DNA from 3 places in the Mesorhizobium sp. B2-1-8 genome. Region 3 is predicted to be linked to each of the others. Evidence: predicted binding sites of a transcription regulator. Region 3 holds the regulator's gene; each other region holds the start of a gene.
What was found. Region 3 encodes PhoB, which activates phosphate uptake and scavenging genes when phosphate is short. Its sites were predicted from a motif close to TGTCATNNANCTGTCAT; they were not measured.

Region 1 (5,837 bases), 800 kb from region 3:
TCATCGAGATCATAGCCGGCAAGCATGGCAGGCTCGACGACACGACGATCCCGCGCGCGCTGGAGGAACTCTATGCGCTCGGCATCAAGCCGGACTGGTGGAAGCTCGAGCCGCAGGCGTCGAGCGGCGCCTGGGCCAAGATCGAGGCGGTGATTCTGAAGCACGATCCTTGGTGCCGCGGCATCGTCCTGCTTGGCCTGGAAGCGCCGCAGGACGAACTGGAAGCGGCGTTCGCCGCCACCGCCAAGGCGCCTATCGTGAAAGGCTTTGCCGTCGGCCGCACCATCTTCGTCCACGCCGCCGAGCAATGGCTGGCCGGCAAGATGTCGGATGACGAGGCTGTCGCCGACATGGCGTCGCGCTTCGAACAGCTGACCGAAGCGTGGCTTGCCGTGCGCGGCCGCAAGGCGGCATAACAAGGCGCGGCACAAACGGGCGGCATAGGGACTGCGGAGGAAAACACCATGAGCAAGACAATCCGCCTGACGATGGCGCAGGCGCTGACCCGCTTCCTGTCCCGGCAGATGACCGAGATCGACGGCAAGACGATGCCGATTTTCGGCGGTGTCTGGGCGATCTTCGGCCATGGCAACGTCGCCGGAATCGGCGAGGCGCTCTACCAGGTGCGCGACGAGCTGCCGACCTTCCGCGCCCACAACGAGCAGGCGATGGCGCATGCGGCGATCGCCTATGGCAAGGCCAATTTCCGCCGCCGCTTCATGGCCGCGACCTCTTCGATCGGCCCCGGCGCGCTGAACATGGTGACGGCGGCCGCCCTTGCCCATGTAAACAGGTTGCCCGTCCTGTTTCTGCCGGGCGATGTCTTCGCCAACCGCATTCCCGATCCGGTGCTGCAGCAGGCCGAGGATTTTTCCGACGGAACGGCGACGGTCAACGACTGCTTCCGTCCGGTCTCACGCTATTTCGACCGCATCACGCGGCCGGAACAGATCATCCCGGCGCTCAATCGCGCCATGCAGGTGCTGACCGACCCGGCCGAATGCGGCCCGGTGACTTTGTCGCTCTGCCAGGATGTGCAGGCCGAGGCCTATGACTATCCCGAGAGCTTCTTTGCCGAGCAGGTCTGGCGCCAGCGGCGGCCGCGTCCGGACCGTGGCGAACTGGCGGCGGCCGTCGCCGCGCTCAAGGGCGCGAAGAAGCCGCTGATCATTGCAGGCGGCGGCGTTCTCTATTCGCAGGCTTCCGACGAACTGGCGAAGTTCGCGCAAGGCGCCGGCATTCCGGTCTGCGAGACGCAAGGCGGCAAGTCCTCGCTGCCGGACGATCATAAGCTCAACATGGCGGCGGTCGGCGTCACCGGCACCTCGGCCGCCAACCGGCTGGCGGAAGAGGCCGATGTCGTGCTCGCCATCGGCACGCGCCTGCAGGATTTCACCACCGGCTCGTGGGCGCTGTTCAAGAATTCCGGCAAGACCATCATCGGGCTCAACGTGCAGCCCTTGGATGCCGGCAAGCACCGGGCGCTGCCGCTGGTCGCCGACGCGGCCGAAGGGCTCGCGGAACTCGCCGCCGCGCTGAAAGGCTGGAAGGCGCCTGACGTCTGGACCGACAATGCGGCCACCGGCAAGAAGGCCTGGCAGGCCGATGCGGCCAAGGTGACGGCATCGACCAACGCCGCTTTCCCCTCCGACGCGCAGGTGATCGGCGCCGTGCAGCGCGCCATGGGCTCCGGCGTGACGCTGCTGCACGCGGCAGGCGGCCTTCCGGGCGAATTGCACAAGCTCTGGCAGGCCGGCGCGCCCGGCTCCTATCACGCCGAATACGGCTTCTCGACCATGGGCTACGAGATCGCCGGCGGGCTCGGCACCAAAATGGCCAAGCCCGACGAGGAGGTCGTCGTCATGATCGGCGATGGTTCCTATCTGATGCTGAACTCCGAGATCGCCACCTCGGTGATGCTCGGCCTGAAGCTGACCATCGTGCTGCTCGACAACAGGGGTTTTGGCTGCATCAACCGGCTGCAGATGGCGACCGGCGGCGCCAACTTCAACAATCTTCTGAAGGACTCGCGTCACGAGGTCCTGCCCGACGTAGACTTTGCCGCGCATGCGGCGAGCATGGGCGCGATATCAGAGAAAGTGCCGTCGATCGCCGAGCTGGAGAACGGGTTGCAGAAGGCCAAGAAGAACGACCGCACCACCGTGCTGGTCATCGACACCGATCCGCTGGTTTCCACCGATGCCGGCGGCCACTGGTGGGACGTAGCGGTGCCGGAAGTGTCGGCGCGCAGCCAGGTGAACGCGGCGCGCAAGGCCTACGACGAGAAGCGGCAGATGCAGACCATCGGCGATTGACGCCGGCGCCGGAGCTTCTTCCTTCTCCCCGTCCCTATACGGGGAGAAGGGTGCCGGTCCACCCTCCGCAGCTGCTGCGGAGGACGGGCAGGCGGATGAGGGGCGGCTCCAAACGAACAAGAAATGAACTGTTTTTAGCACCGGAGTGACGACTTGAAAGCCAAACTGGGCATGTCCCCCATTGCATGGTGGAACGACGATCTTGCCGAACTCAGCGATGACGTGTCGCTGGAGGAATGTCTGCGCCAGTCGCGTTCGGCCGGTTTCACCGGCATGGAAATGGGCCGCCGCTTCCCCAACGACCCCAAGGTGATGCTGCCGATCCTGAAAGCCGCCGACGTGACGCTATGCGGCGGCTGGTTTTCGGGCACTCTGGTCGACGAGGAGATGGCTGCCAACAGGGACCGCATCCAGCCGATGATCGACCTGTTCAAGGCGGTCGATGCGCCCTGCATCGTCTATGGCGAGGTCGGCCGCTCGATCCAGGGCGACCGCTCCAAGCCGCTCGCGACCAAGCCGAAGCTCACCGGTGACGAGATGAAAGCCTATGGAAGGCGCCTGACCGAATTCGGCGAATGGTGTGCGGAACAAGGCATGCCGCTGTCCTATCACCATCATATGGCGGCCGTGGTCGAGACCGAGCCGGAGCTCGATGCCTTCATGCGCCATTCCGGCGAAGGCATCCCTCTGCTGCTCGATGCGGGCCATCTGGCGTTTGCCGGCGGCGATGTGCTGCGCGCCATCGACAACCATCACAAGCGCATCAGCCATGTCCATGTGAAGGACGTGCGCATGGATGTGATCGACAAACTCGACCGTACGAAGCAGTCCTTCCTCGACGCGGTGGCCCTCGGCGCCTTCACCGTGCCGGGCGACGGTTCGCTCGACTTCGGCGCCATCGTGCAGCGCTTCGCCGATCACGGCTACGAGGGCTGGTTCGTGGTCGAGGCCGAGCAGGATCCCAGGAAGAACCCGCCGCTCAAGATGGCGCAGGTCGGCTACAAGGAGCTGATGCGGGTGATGACATTAGCCGGCTACACGGTCGAGACACAAGGTTTTCCGAATGCCTGAAGGCTGGATTCGCCGTGACGCCCGGTCTATCTGAGGACAGATTGCTGAATTTCGGATGGCGCGATGAAAGATTATGAACACCCGTTCTTCCGCCCGCTTTGGCGGCGCATCGCCGTCGTCGCGGTCTGCCTGATCTGGTCGGTGATCGAATTCGCCACCGGCACGCCGTTCTGGGGCGTCATTGCCCTCGGTTTCGCCGGCTACGGCGCCTGGCAGTTTTTCTATCTCTACAAGCCGGTGGAGGAGGCGAAGGCGACGCCTGAGGAACCCAAGGGCGCCGTCGAACCCAAGGAATAATGGAAGAAGATACGTGCGCAACGGATCCATACGTTGGTGATTGGCCGAAATGCTCCTTGCCTCGTCATCCTAGGGCGGAGCAAGGAGCGCAGCGACGCGGCGCAGACCCTAGGATCCATGCCGTTGGATTGAAGCGTTGCGACGGTGCAGAATTCCGCTCCGCTGCATCCTTCGACCGAGGTCACGGAATGGATCCTAGGGTCTCCGCGACGGAGCTTCGCTCCTGCTTCGCCCTAGGATGACGAAGTTGAGAGGGCCTCGGCCAATCTGAGGCGTCTGCGATGATCCTTTTGAACAACCGGTGAAATCGTCGGCTTGGACAAGCTGCAACCCGTCAAGCCACTGCAATAGGAGAGACAAAATGTCCAAACTGCTCGTCAAAGCCGACAAGGGCCATGGCCGCGTCGCTCATGTGACGCCGAAAAGCGCCGGCTGGACCTATGTCGGTTTCGACCTGCATCGGCTGAAGCCGGGCGAAAGCGCCTCTGGAAAGACGGACGACCGCGAGGTCTGCCTGGTGTTCGTGACCGGCAAGGGTACCGCCAAAGCCGGCGGCAAGGATCTCGGCCTGCTCGGCGAGCGCATGTCGCCCTTCGAGGGCAAGCCGTGGTCCGTCTACGTGCCGCAGGGATCTGACTGGTCGGTGACAGCCGATACCGAGCTGGAGCTTGGCGTGTGCTCGGCGCCCGGTCTTGGCGGCGGCCTGCCGGTCCGGGTGATCGGACCGGACGATCTCGGCCAGGAGGTGCGCGGCAAGGGCACCAACACACGCTACGTCACCAACATCCTGCCGGAGGGCCAGCCGGCCGACTCATTGCTGGTGGTCGAGGTCATCACGCCCGGTGGCCACACGTCGAGCTATCCGCCGCACAAGCACGACCAGGACAACCTGCCCGCCGAATCCTATCTCGAGGAAACCTACTACCACCGCCTCAACCCGCCGCAGGGCTTTGCCTTCCAGCGCGTCTACACCGATGCCGACAAGGACGGCCAGCGCGCGCTCGATGAAGCCATGGCGATCGAGGACGGCGACGTGGTGCTGGTGCCCAGGGGATATCACCCCTGCGCCGCTTGCCACGGCTATGACCTCTATTATCTCAATGTGATGGCCGGGCCGAAGCGGACGTGGAAATTCCACAACGCGCCCGAGCACGAATGGTTGATGAAGGCCTGACCGTTCTGCGTTTCCGGCTGAACCTGTTGGTCCAGCTTGGAAAAATCGTCGGCTAACAACCCTGAGGGTCGATTTGCCTTCGAAAACCCTTCAAAGCTTCGTCAATCCGTCATGGAAATCACCTATGGCAACCTTCTGACGAGGACTTCCGATGCGTTATGCCATCTATTTCACTCCCAGGCAGGACGAGCCGCTGGCGCGAATTGCCGCCAACTGGCTGGGCCGCGACCCGTTTGGTGCCGCGACCAGGCCGGTTGAGGCCGTTGCCGACCTGGCGGCGGCGGAAGTGGCCTTCCACACCGCTTCGGCGCGCCGCTATGGCTTTCACGCCACGCTGAAAGCGCCTTTCCGCCTGGCTGCCGACGAGACCGAGGCTTCGCTGCGAGCGGCGCTCGATCATTTTGCCGAGGTGACGCCTGTCGTGACGATCCCGCGCCTGGTCGTCAGCCAGATCGACAGCTTCTTCGCGCTGGTGCCGGACGGTCCGCTGCCTCCGCTCAACCGCTTCGCCGACGACGTCGTGCGCGATTTCGACCGGTTTCGCGCGCCGTTGAGCGATGCCGAGATCGACCGGCGCAGCCCGGATTCGCTGAAGCCGGCCGAGTTTCGCAATCTCTGTCAATGGGGTTACCCCTATGTCTTCGAAACCTTCCGCTTCCACATGACCCTGTCCGGCCGGGCCGGACCACAGGAAAGCCCTCGCCTGCGCACCGCGATCGACAGCCTTTTCGCCGATGTGTTGCGCCAGCCCGTGCTGGTGGATGCGCTGACATTGTTTGTCGAACCCGAACCCGGTGCGCCATTCATGGTGCTTTCCCAGCACGCGCTCGGACGCCGCCCGGCCCGGAAGATCGCCTGAACCAACCCGACCGCAAGAGCCAAGGACTAGCCTAAAATGACCACCGAAACTGTCCTTTCCAACGCCCGCATCGTACTTGCCGACGAGATCGTCGAAGGGTCGCTGGTGCTGCGCGACGGCT
Region 2 (5,837 bases), 3.1 Mb from region 3:
CATCAGCCAGCACCTGCGCTATCGCTACATCGTCTCGTTGGAGGGCAATGACGTGGCGACCAACCTCAAATGGATCATGAATTCCAACTCGCTCTGTCTGATGCCGCCGCCGACCTACGAAACATGGTTTGGCGAGAGCCAGCTCGAGGCCGGTGTCCACTATGCGCCGCTCGAGCCGAACTTCTCCGATCTCCGTGAAAAGGTAGATTATTTCGAGCAGCATCCGGCCGCGGCGGAGCGCATCATCGCCGCTGCCAATGCCTATTGCCGCAAATTCTCCAATGAACAGGACGAGCAGGCGATCTCCCTGCTCGCCCTCTACAAATATTTCGTGCTCAGCGGCCAGATCGAACCCGATGCCGAGCTCTGGCGGTTCATCGGCAGCTAGCTCTCGCTCTTGGCCTGACACCTATCAGAGATCGCTGCGGTCGAGAACCATGTCGGCGGGGCCGAAGCGATCCTTCGCCGTCAGTTGCTGGTGCCAGTAGGGGTAGAGCAGGGGCGGCCGGCTGACCGCGTCGAGGCGCTGGCGTTCCTCGCTGCCGAGCTCCAGGGCCGCGGCCGCGAGGTTGTCCTTCAGCTGGACGTCATTGCGGGCGCCGATCACCAGCGAGGAGACGGCAGGGCGGCCGAGCAGCCAGGCAAGGGCCACTTGCGCCGCCGATACTCCACGATCCCTGCCGATCTCGACCAGCACATCGACGATCCGCCAGAGCCGGTCCTCGTCGCGGATCGGCGGCTCGGACCAGCCGGCGAGCTGGCGGGCGGTCGGGCTGTCGCGGCGGTATTTGCCGGACAGCAGGCCGCCGGCGAGCGGGCTCCAGACCAGCACGCCCAGCCCCTGGTCGACCGAGATCGGCAGCAGCTCGTACTCGGCCTCGCGCGCTTCCAGCGTGTAATGGATCTGCTGGGTGACGAAGCGTTGCTGATGGAGGCTGTCGCTGATGGAAAGCGCCTTCATCACCTGCCAGCCGGAATAGTTGGAGCAGCCGATGTAGCGCACCTTGCCCTGGCTGACCAAAGTGTCGAGCGCCGCAACGGTTTCCTCGAGCGGGGTGAGGCCGTCCCACTCGTGGACGAAATAGATGTCGATGACATCGGTCTTCAACCGCTTCAGGCTCTTCTCGCATTCGCGGATCAGATGATGGCGCGACAGGCCCTCGTCGTTCGGGCCCTTGCCGATCCGCATCCGCGCCTTGGACGCGATCAGCACGTCGTTCTTGCGTTTGCCGCCGAGCGCTTCGCCTATGATTTCTTCGGACAGGCCGTTCGAATAGACATTCGCGGTGTCGATGAGGTTGATGCCGGCGTCGATGCACATGTCGATCATCCGCTTGGCTTCGGCGAGATCGCTGTTGCCGACCGCGGCGAAGGGCCCGGCGCCGCCGAAGGTCATGGTGCCAAGCGTCAGTGTCGAAACCTTCAGGCCCGAACGGCCAAGGGGGCGGTATTCCATCTCAGATCCTCACGATTTTGTTGAAGAGGCGTGCCGCCAAGGGCAGGCCTGGAACGCGACCGGGGATTTGTAGGACAATTCGGTCGGCTTGTCGCCGTGCGATGACGTCGATGGATCATACATCGCGGAATTTGCAACGGCCGCAATCGCGCCCGGGCTGCAATAAAACCGTCACTGCCGGCCTATATTGAAGTCGGCTCAGGTGTTTCCATTCCAGGCCGCTGGCCAGCAATTGGGGCGCCCAGTGGTAACCGACAGGGCTTGCAAGCGGAGCAGTTGATATGACCGAGCTGAAACAGAATTCCCCTGCCAAGGACTGGCTCGAAGCCGAGCTCGCCGACACGCTCGACGAAGATTATGAGCTCGAATTGTCGGAGCCGGCGCTGTCGATGGAGATCGCCAAGATCTACAAGAACTCGCATCCGCCTTCGATCGATCGGATGCAGTATTTTCGCGACCTGATCAGCCTCCAGTCCGAATTGATCAAGCTGCAATCCTGGGTCGCCTATCACAAGAAGAAACTGGTGGTGATTTTCGAGGGCCGTGACTCCGCCGGCAAGGGCGGCGTCATCAAGCGCATCACCCAACGGCTCAATCCGCGCATCTGCCGCGTCGTGGCGCTTCCGGCGCCGACCGAACGCGAGAAGTCGCAATGGTATTTCCAGCGCTATGTCCCGCATTTGCCGGCAGGCGGCGAGATCGTGTTGCTCGACCGCTCCTGGTACAACCGTTCCGGCGTCGAACGGGTGATGGGCTTTGCCAACCCCGAGCAAGTCGAGGAGTTCTTCCATGACGTGCCGGAGTTCGAGCGCATGCTGGTGCGCTCGGGTATCACCGTGGTCAAATACTGGTTCTCGATCACCGACGAGGAACAGCAGATGCGCTTCCTGATGCGCATCCACGACCCGATGAAGCAGTGGAAGCTGTCGCCGATGGACCTGCAGTCGCGGGTGCGCTGGGAACAATACACCAAGGCCAAGGAGGAGACCTTCGCCCGCACCAACATCCCCGAGGCGCCGTGGTTCATCGTCGAGGGCAACGACAAGAAGCGCGCGCGCCTGAACTGTATCGATCATCTGCTGAAGCAGCTGCCGTACGAAGACGTGCCGCACGAGGAGATCACGCTGCCGGAGCGCGTCTTCAACCCCGAATACGAACGCCAGGTCCTGCCGCGCGAGCTTTACGTGCCGGAGAAGTATTGAGACAGATATTCCCTTCTCCCCGTCACTATACGGGGAGAAGGTGCCGGTCCACCCTCCGCAGCTGCTGCGGAGGACGGGCAGGCAGATGAGGGGCGGCGCCAGCTTCTACAAGTTAAACCCGGCCAAATCGCTGCGTGGACCGAACGTATTCTGAGCTATTTTTGTAATCGGCGGTGTTGTCGGACAAGGCAATCTTCGTTCGGCGGCGCTGCCCCTCATTGTCCTGCCGGACATTTCTCCCCGTATAGTGACGGGGAGAAAGGGGCCTGTACCAAGCGCTCCGCCTAGGCTCGCTTGATGACCACGTGGGTGGCCAGCGCCGTTGCCGCCTGCTCGGTGCACTGATAACCGAGCTTGGGCGTGTCGAGGCCGGCAAAAAGGTTCTCGCCCCTGCCAAGCAGCACCGGCGAGATCGCCAGGTGCATCTCGTCGATGAGTTTCTCCTGCAGATATTGCCGGATGGTGGAGACGCCGCCGCCGACCCGCACGTCCTTGCCGCCGGCCGCCGATTTCGCCTGCTCGAGCGCCGAATGGATGCCGTCGGTGACGAAATGGAAGGTCGTGCCGCCTTCCATGGCTATGGGCGCCCGCTTGTGGTGGGTCAGTACGAAAACAGGCACATGGTACGGCGGGTTGTCGCCCCACCAGCCTTTCCACTTGTCATCAGGCCATTCGCCCCGGATTGGGCCGAACATGTTGCGGCCGAGGATCCAGGCGCCGAGGTTCTCGAAGCTGCGCGCCGCAAAGTCTTCGTCGACGCCCGTCTCGCCACCTTCCTCGCCAAACATCTTGCGGAAAGTGCGGGTGCTGAAAGCCCATTTGTGCAGGGCCGGTCCGCCGACACCGAGTGGATTTTCCAGGCTCTGTTCGGGACCGGCGCCGTAGCCGTCGAGGGACAAGCTGAAAGCGTTGACGCGAAGTTTGGGCACGGGAACCTCCTAAACCACTCTTATTTTGCAATTGGTTTCTTGTAGCAAACTGATTGCTAATTGCAAGCGGTATTTTCCGGACCCATTGCATGTCGCCCGGAAGTGTCCTCGGTTCCGGGATAACGACACGCATAAAATCAGAAGCTTACAGCAGGTCGGGCGAATCCTATTCGCAGCGACATGCTGTAAGGCGCGTGCTTGGACCTCACCGCCAAGTGATGCCCGGAAAATTCCGCGATCAATGGTGTTGGCGCTGTCTCGGCATCCGCCATATCAGCTTATTCGCCGGTGCGTTCCATGAAGCGGATGTGGTTGCTGAACGGGTCGATGACCTCGACCGTGAGAAGAGGACCGGCAAAATCGCTTGCCGGTGCCTGAAATGGCAGGATCTATCCTTTCAGTATAACAGCCACTTCGGGAGCGAAATAGGTCAGGATACCGTCGCAGCCGGCACGCTTGAAAGCCAGCAGCGATTCCAGCATCGCCTTCTCGCCATCGATCCAGCCATTGGCGCCGGCCGCCTTGATCATCGAATATTCGCCAGACACCTGATAGGCGAAGGTCGGCATCTGGAATTCGTCCTTCAGCCGGCGGATGATGTCGAGATAGGGCAGGCCGGGCTTGACCATCAGCATGTCGGCGCCCTCGGCGATGTCTTGTTCGGCCTCGCGCACCGCCTCGTCCGAATTGGCGTGATCGATATAGTAGGTCTTCTTGTCGCCCTTGAGCAGCCCGGCGGTGCCGACCGCTTCGCGATAGGGGCCGTAGAAGGCCGAGGCGAATTTGGTGGCGTAGGACATGATCGCCACGTCCTGAAAACCGCTGGCGTCGAGGGCGTCCCGGATGGCACCGATACGGCCGTCCATCATGTCGGACGGCGCGATGATGTCGGCGCCGGCGGCAGCCTGAATGACGGCCGCCGCCGCGACCTGTTCCACGGTCTCGTCATTGACGATGATGCCGTCGCGCAGGATGCCGTCATGGCCATGGCTGGTGAATGGGTCGAGCGCCGCGTCGGTGATGATGCCGATCTCGGGCACCGCGTCCTTTATCGCGCGGGTGGCGCGGTTGATGACATTGTCGGGGTCGAGGATGTGGGAACCGGTCTGGTCGCGCAGGCCGAGATCGACATTGGGGAAGGTGGCAAGAGCCGGAATGCCGAGCTTGGCCGCGCGTTCGGCCTCCTTGACCGCAAGGTCGACCGACAGGCGAAAGACGCCGGGCATGGCGGCGATCGGTTCGCGGACATTCCTGCCCTCGACGACGAAGATCGGCCAGATCAGGTCGTCGACCGAAAGCCTGTTCTCCTGCACGAGCCGGCGCGACCAGTCGGCCTTGCGCATGCGGCGCAGGCGGCGGCTGCCGGTGACGTCGTCGACGCTGCGCGCGCCGGCGGGTTTTGCTGGGGTGAATTTGTTCATGGCCAAAACTCCGGATCGGCAGCTTTTACCACGAGCCCTTGGTGCTGACCAATGCGACACGTTTGTGCCAGTGTCGAAAGCTGCCACAGCGCTGTCCCTCCACGCCTGTTGGGTCAGGGGTGCCCATTGCCCGAAAGGATCTGTGCCGCGCCTCCGATTGCCACACGAAACGCCTCGTCGAAGCTGACACCGCGCACCTGCCAACGATAGGTCTTGCCGTGATCGGCCAGTCGCCAATCGGCGATCCAGCCTAGCTCCTCATCGCTCCATACGATGCTGCCGGCGAGCGCTCGGTCGCCTCCGGCTTGTTTGGCCAGCCGATCCAGTTTCGCCATGTCGGCCGCCCGCAGCGCTTCTTCGCCCAGGTCGCTCAGCTGTGCGGCCTTCGGAAAGACAACATGCATCAGCATCGGACCGGTGGCATTGACGAAAGATTCGCGCATTGTCTCGCCACGCCCTTCCTCGGCGGTCAGAACGAAATGCCGAGCGCCTTGTTCAGTCGTGAGAAAGACGGTGAGCGTCGGCCGTTCGCCAAGCCAGGGCCTGCTGCCGAGCGACGCCAGCAGCTTGTCGATCACATCAGGTTTGTAGAAGCAGGTGAGATCATGCGGCCGGTCATGCGTGCCTTGCTCGTCATGGATCGGAATGCCCTCCAGCCGGTCGCGGTAGCGAAAGCTGTCGACAAAGCTGCCGGCCTTGTCGCGCAGCGCGTCCATTTCGCGTCTGGCAAGCAGCCGCTGATCGCCGGAAACCCGGATCAGGACTTTGTCGAGGCAAATCCTGAAGCCGAGCTGGCGGTTTTCTTCACCCTGGCCGGTGACGATGGTCT
Region 3 (5,837 bases):
TCCCGATGGTGATGGGCGGCATCGTGCCGATCGTCAACCTCACCGGCATCAAGCCGGGCGAACTGGTGCTTGACGGCAAGGCGCTGGCCGACATCTACATGGGCAAGATCACCACCTGGGACGACGCCGCGATCAAGGCGCTGAACCCCTCGCTCACCCTGCCGTCGACCGCGATCGCCGTCGTGCATCGTTCGGACGGCTCGGGCACCACCTTCAACTTCACCGACTACCTGGTGAAGCTCTCGCCCGACTGGAAGGACAAGGTTGGTTCGGACACTGCCGTGGAATGGCCCACCGGCGTCGGCGCCAAGGGCAGCGAAGGCGTTGCCAACACCGTCAAGCAGACCGACGGCGGCATCGGCTACGTCGAGTACGCCTATGCCAAGCAGAACAACCTCTCCTACTCCAAGATGCTGAATGCAGCCGGCAAGGTCGTCGAGCCGTCGCTCGAATCCTTCGGCGCCGCCGCTTCGAATGCCGACTTCAAGGGCGCGAAGAACTTCAACGTCATCATCACCAACGAGCCTGGCGACACCACCTGGCCGATCGCGGCTTCCACCTGGGTTCTGATCCACAAGACTCCGAGCGATGCCGCCGCCACCGGCGAAGCGCTGAAGTTCTTTGCCTGGGCCTATAAGGACGGCAAGGAAACCGCCAAGGCGCTCGACTACGTGTCGATCCCCGACAGCGTCGTCGACCTGATCAAGGCTTCGTGGAAGGCCGACATCCAGGCCGACGGCAAGCCGGTCTACGCAGGCGAGTAACATCACCCGAAGGAGCGCCGCTTCACGCGGCGCTCCTTTTTCTCAACACAAAGAGCCGAGCTTGACATGAGTGCTGTCCAGGAAGCCTTGCCAGCCATCAAGGGCTCGCGCGACGCCATCGTCAGACGTTTCGCGTTAACCGATTCGATCTTCCATGGGCTGACCCGCGCCGCCGCCATTCTCGTGCTGGTGCTGCTTGGCGGCGTTGCCATCTCGTTGTTTGCCGGTTCCTGGCAGGCACTGTCGACCTTCGGCTTCTCGTTTCTGACCAGCGAGAGCTGGAACCCGGTGACGGAAAAATTCGGCGCCCTGGCGCCTATCTATGGGACCATTGTCACATCGGCCATCGCCATCCTGATCGCCGTGCCGCTCGGCATCGGCATTGCCATTTTTCTCACCGAGCTTTGCCCGCGCCCCCTTCGGCGCCCAATCGGCATGGCGGTGGAATTGCTGGCCGGCATTCCTTCGATCATCTATGGTATCTGGGGCCTGTTCGTCCTGGCGCCGTTCCTGCAGACGACAGTGCAGCCCTTCATCATCAGCGTTTTCCATGGCATTCCCGGCCTTGGCAGCCTGTTTGCCGGTCCGCCCTACGGCATCGGCCTGCTGACCTCGTCGCTGATCCTCGCCATCATGGTGCTGCCCTTCATCACTTCGATCACCAAGGACGTGTTCGACACGGTGCCGCCGGTGCTGAAGGAGTCCGCCTACGGCATTGGCTGCACGACCTGGGAAGTGACACGTCGCGTCGTCATCCCTTACACCCGTATCGGCATCATGGGCGGCGTCATGCTCGGCCTTGGCCGCGCGCTTGGCGAAACCATGGCGGTGACGTTCGTGATCGGCAACGCGCACCGCATCTCGACCTCGCTGTTCGCGCCGGCAACGACAATCTCCGCGACCATCGCCAATGAATTCACCGAAGCCGTTGGCGACCTCTACACGTCCTCGCTGGTGGCGCTCGGCCTGATCCTGTTCGTCATCACCTTCCTCATCCTTGCGATCGCACGCTACATGCTGATGCGCATCGACGCCCGCACCGGAGCCTGACCGATGTCGACAGCCTCGTCGCTTCACAGCCGCCGCAAGGCCAGAAACTCGGTGATGATGACGCTGTGCGTCGCCGCCGCGGGCATCGGGCTTGCCTGGCTGGCACTGATCCTCGGCGCGTTGATCTACAAAGGCGTAGCAGGGCTCTCGCTTGATGTGTTCACGCAGATGACGCCGCCGCCCGGCGATGCCGGCGGCCTGCTGAACGCTGTCTATGGCAGCGTGGTGATGACGGTCATCGCCGTTATCGTCGGCACGCCAATCGGTGTTCTGGCCGGCACCTACATGGCCGAATACGGCCGCTTCTCGAAACTCACCACCGTGGTGCGCTTCATCAACGACATCCTGCTGTCGGCGCCGTCGATCATCATCGGCCTGTTCGTCTACGAATTGATGGTGCGGCCGATGGGGCATTTCTCGGCGATCGCCGGCGCCGTCGCTCTGGCCATCCTGGTCATCCCCGTGGTCGTGCGCACCACCGAGGACATGCTCAACCTGGTGCCGAACGCCTTGCGCGAAGCCGGCACCGCTATCGGCGCGCCGCGCTGGGTGGTCATCAAATCAGTGGCTTACCGTGCCGCACTTTCCGGCATCGTCACCGGCATATTGCTGTCGATCGCCCGCATCTCCGGCGAGACGGCGCCGCTGCTCTTCACCGCGCTGAACAACCAGTTCTGGTCGAGCAATCTCAACGCGCCGATGGCCAGCCTGCCGGTCACCATCTTCCAGTTCGCTCTCAGCCCCTATGAGGAATGGCAGCAGCTGGCCTGGACCGGCGCACTCATAATCACATTGACGGTTCTCGCGCTCAGCATCTTTGCGCGCAGCCTGACCGGACGCAGAGAGGACAAATGAGCCAGATGTTGTCTGCAGACATGACGATTGCCACCGAGGCAGCCGCCAAGGCGAAGATCGAGGTCAAGAACCTCAATTTCTACTACGGCCAGTCGAAGGCGCTGAAGGACATCACGTTGTCGCTGCCCGAGCGCAGCGTGACGGCCTTCATCGGACCGTCGGGTTGCGGAAAGTCGACGCTGCTGCGCGTCTTCAACCGCATCTACGAGCTCTACCCCAAGCAGACCGCCGAGGGTCAGGTGCTGCTCGACGGCCAAAATGTTCTCGACCGCTCGCAGGATCTCAACCTGCTGCGTACCAAGATCGGCATGGTGTTCCAGAAGCCGACACCGTTCCCGATGTCGATCTATGAGAACATCGCCTTCGGTGTCAGGCTCTACGAGAAGATCAGCAAGGCCGAGATGGACGGCCGTGTCGAACAGGCGCTGAAGCGCGCGGCACTGTGGACCGAGGTCAAGGACAAGCTGAACGCCAGCGGCCTCAGCCTGTCGGGCGGCCAGCAGCAGCGGCTTTGCATCGCCCGCACGGTGGCGGTGAAGCCGGAAGTCATCCTGCTCGACGAGCCGGCCTCGGCGCTCGACCCATTGTCCACCGCCAAGATCGAGGAACTGATCGACGAGTTGCAGGCCGACTACACGATCGTCATCGTCACCCACAACATGCAGCAGGCCGCGCGCGTCTCGAAGCAGACGGCTTTCATGTATCTGGGCGAACTGGTCGAATTCGACAAGACCGAGAAGATCTTCACGTCGCCTCGCGAGAAGCGCACGCAGGACTACATCACCGGCCGTTTCGGCTGATCTCACGCATACGAGGACCAGGATCATGGCCGAACACACAGTCGCAGCCTTCGACGAGGATCTCGGACAGATCAGCAGGCTGATCAGCGACATGGGCGATCTCGCCGGCACGATGGTCGGTGGCGCCACCAAGGCGCTGCTGAATTCGGACAGCGCGCTGGCACAGCGCGTCGTCTCCGACGACGCCATCATGGACGCGCGCCAGCGCGAACTCGACGACCGCGCCATCACCCTGATCGCCAAGCGCCAGCCGATGGCCGACGATCTGCGCCATGTCGTCGGCTCGATCCGCATGGCGGGCGATCTCGAGCGCATCGGCGACCTTGCCAAGAACATCGCCAAGCGCGTCGGCTCCGTCGGCCTCACCGCCACGCCGCGCGACCTGTCGCACTCGATCGACTCCATGGCGCAGCTGGTGCTGATCCAGGTGCAGGGCGTGGTCGAGGAATATGCGGCCGGCGATGCCGCCGCACTCGCCAAGCTCAGGAACGACGACGAACGCATCGACGTCAAATACACCTCGGTGTTCCGCGAACTCCTGACCTACATGATGGAGGATCCGCGCAACATCACGGCTTGCACGCATCTTTTGTTCTGCGCCAAGAACCTCGAACGCATCGGCGACCATGTGACCAACATCGCCGAGAATGCGTACTATGTGCTGACTGGCACGCAACTGCCCGCCAATCGTCCGAAGCAGGACGAGACGGCGATGTCGGTGCCGGCGGCTTGACGGCAGGGATGATCAATCGATGATCGCGCCACGCATCATGGTGGTGGAGGACGAGGAGCCGCTCGGTGTGCTCCTGCGCTACAATCTGGAATCGGAAGGGTACCAGGTCGAGGTGGTGACGCGCGGCGACGAAGCCGAGATCCGCCTCCAGGAGAACGTGCCCGACCTCCTGGTGCTCGACTGGATGGTGCCGGCGGTTTCCGGCATCGAGCTCTGTCGGCGCCTGCGAATGCGGCCCGAGACCGAGAGGCTGCCGATCATCATGCTTACGGCACGCGGCGAGGAGAGCGACCGCGTGCGCGGCCTTTCGACCGGTGCCGACGACTATCTGGTCAAGCCGTTCTCGACGCCGGAATTCATGGCCCGGGTCAAGGCGCTGCTACGCCGCGCCAAGCCGGAAGTGCTGTCCAGCGTGCTCAAGGTCGGCGACATCGTGCTCGACCGCGAATCGCACCGGGTCTATCGCAAGAAGAGCGAGATCCGGCTTGGCCCGACCGAGTTCCGGTTGCTAGAGTTCATGATGCGCCATCCCGGTCGGGTGTTCTCGCGCAGCCAGCTGCTCGACAATGTCTGGGGCGAGACGATCTATATCGACGAGCGCACCGTGGACGTGCATGTCGGACGGCTGCGCAAGGCGGTCAACAATGGCCGCATGCCCGACGTCATCCGCACCATCCGCGGCGCGGGCTACGCGATCAGGGAAGACTAGACGTCTGTCCCATCTCGGTGAGATCGGAATGGGGAGCGCCCACGTGTATGATTGTGCACCTTCCAGAGCAAAACAATCATGCATGCCGCGCCGATCACATGGAAGAAAAACAAATCCCGATGTCGAAGGAGATCGATTTCGAATGCTGGCCGCCGGCGGTGTGGGCGATCGCCTCGCGCAGTGCCGGCTCGATCAGGTCGAAGGCCGCCGCGCAGACGCCGACCATGGCGACGGGTGCGGGATCGATCAGCGCGAACAGGCTGCCCAGCCCATAACCCAGCGCCTCGCCGGCCTTGCCGTAAAGAGATCGGGGGCTGGGGCGGTCTGCGGCGTAAACCTGCCTGAGGACTTATATCACGTGCCCCTTCCGCCGGCATGACCTATAGCCGGCGCCGCGCGGCAAGACGCGCCTTCATCCGTGCCTTTGCCGATTCAGTGCCATCGTGGAAGGTGTCGAACCACTTGTCCCATGGCACTTCCAGCGTGCCGTAGTTCACCTCAAAGTAGCGATGATGAAGCTGGTGGTGGAAGGTGCCCAGGTCGACGCGCTTGCGCCCGGCCAGCCAGAGCCCTTCGAACCCGGTATGGGTGGTAATGGCGTAAAGGCCATAGAACATCAGGTGGCAGATAAGATGCATCGGGCTGGACGGAACAACGAAATGGACCAGCGCGGTTCCGAAATAGAAAATGTGTTCAACCGGGTGCATCGCAAGGCCCGACCACGGCCCCACATCAATATTGCGGTGATGCAGCGCGTGGATGCGGTAAAGGAGCTTCGTATGGAGCAGCCGGTGAATCCAGTAGAAGTAGAAACTCTCCCAGATCGGGATCAACAGGAAGAGGCCGACGAACCAGACCGGGTGGCCGGACCATGTTAGAGTCGGCGCATAGCCATTGGCCATCGCCCACCAGACCAGCGCCTCGTA

Region 1: FJ970_RS03080 (DUF1045 domain-containing protein) is a predicted target of PhoB. The motif match lies at 4,954-4,970, and genes of this name have one in related genera.
Region 2: ppk2 (polyphosphate kinase 2) is a predicted target of PhoB. The motif match lies at 1,615-1,631, and genes of this name have one in related genera.

What each region holds. Positions count from the first base shown of each region.
Region 1 covers NZ_CP083952.1:646,100-651,936, reverse strand. The annotation lists gene FJ970_RS03105 (bifunctional 5-dehydro-2-deoxygluconokinase/5-dehydro-2-deoxyphosphogluconate aldolase) at 1-416, shown strand, start outside; gene iolD (3D-(3,5/4)-trihydroxycyclohexane-1,2-dione acylhydrolase (decyclizing)) at 465-2,315, shown strand; gene iolE (myo-inosose-2 dehydratase) at 2,469-3,386, shown strand; gene FJ970_RS03090 (DUF3329 domain-containing protein) at 3,450-3,683, shown strand; gene iolB (5-deoxy-glucuronate isomerase) at 4,045-4,857, shown strand; gene FJ970_RS03080 (DUF1045 domain-containing protein) at 5,009-5,716, shown strand; gene FJ970_RS03075 (alpha-D-ribose 1-methylphosphonate 5-triphosphate diphosphatase) at 5,753-5,837, shown strand, end outside.
Region 2 covers NZ_CP083952.1:4,535,966-4,541,802, reverse strand. The annotation lists gene FJ970_RS22355 (glycosyl transferase family 90) at 1-388, shown strand, start outside; gene FJ970_RS22350 (aldo/keto reductase) at 413-1,456, opposite strand; gene ppk2 (polyphosphate kinase 2) at 1,738-2,658, shown strand; gene FJ970_RS22340 (dihydrofolate reductase family protein) at 2,943-3,587, opposite strand; gene hemB (porphobilinogen synthase) at 3,977-5,008, opposite strand; gene FJ970_RS22330 (DUF2066 domain-containing protein) at 5,122-5,837, opposite strand, start outside.
Region 3 covers NZ_CP083952.1:1,443,352-1,449,188, forward strand. The annotation lists gene pstS (phosphate ABC transporter substrate-binding protein PstS) at 1-764, shown strand, start outside; gene pstC (phosphate ABC transporter permease subunit PstC) at 831-1,814, shown strand; gene pstA (phosphate ABC transporter permease PstA) at 1,818-2,669, shown strand; gene pstB (phosphate ABC transporter ATP-binding protein PstB) at 2,666-3,469, shown strand; gene phoU (phosphate signaling complex protein PhoU) at 3,495-4,202, shown strand; gene phoB (phosphate regulon transcriptional regulator PhoB) at 4,222-4,911, shown strand; partial or broken gene FJ970_RS07095 (sugar kinase) at 5,033-5,221, opposite strand; gene FJ970_RS07100 (sterol desaturase family protein) at 5,292-5,837, opposite strand, start outside.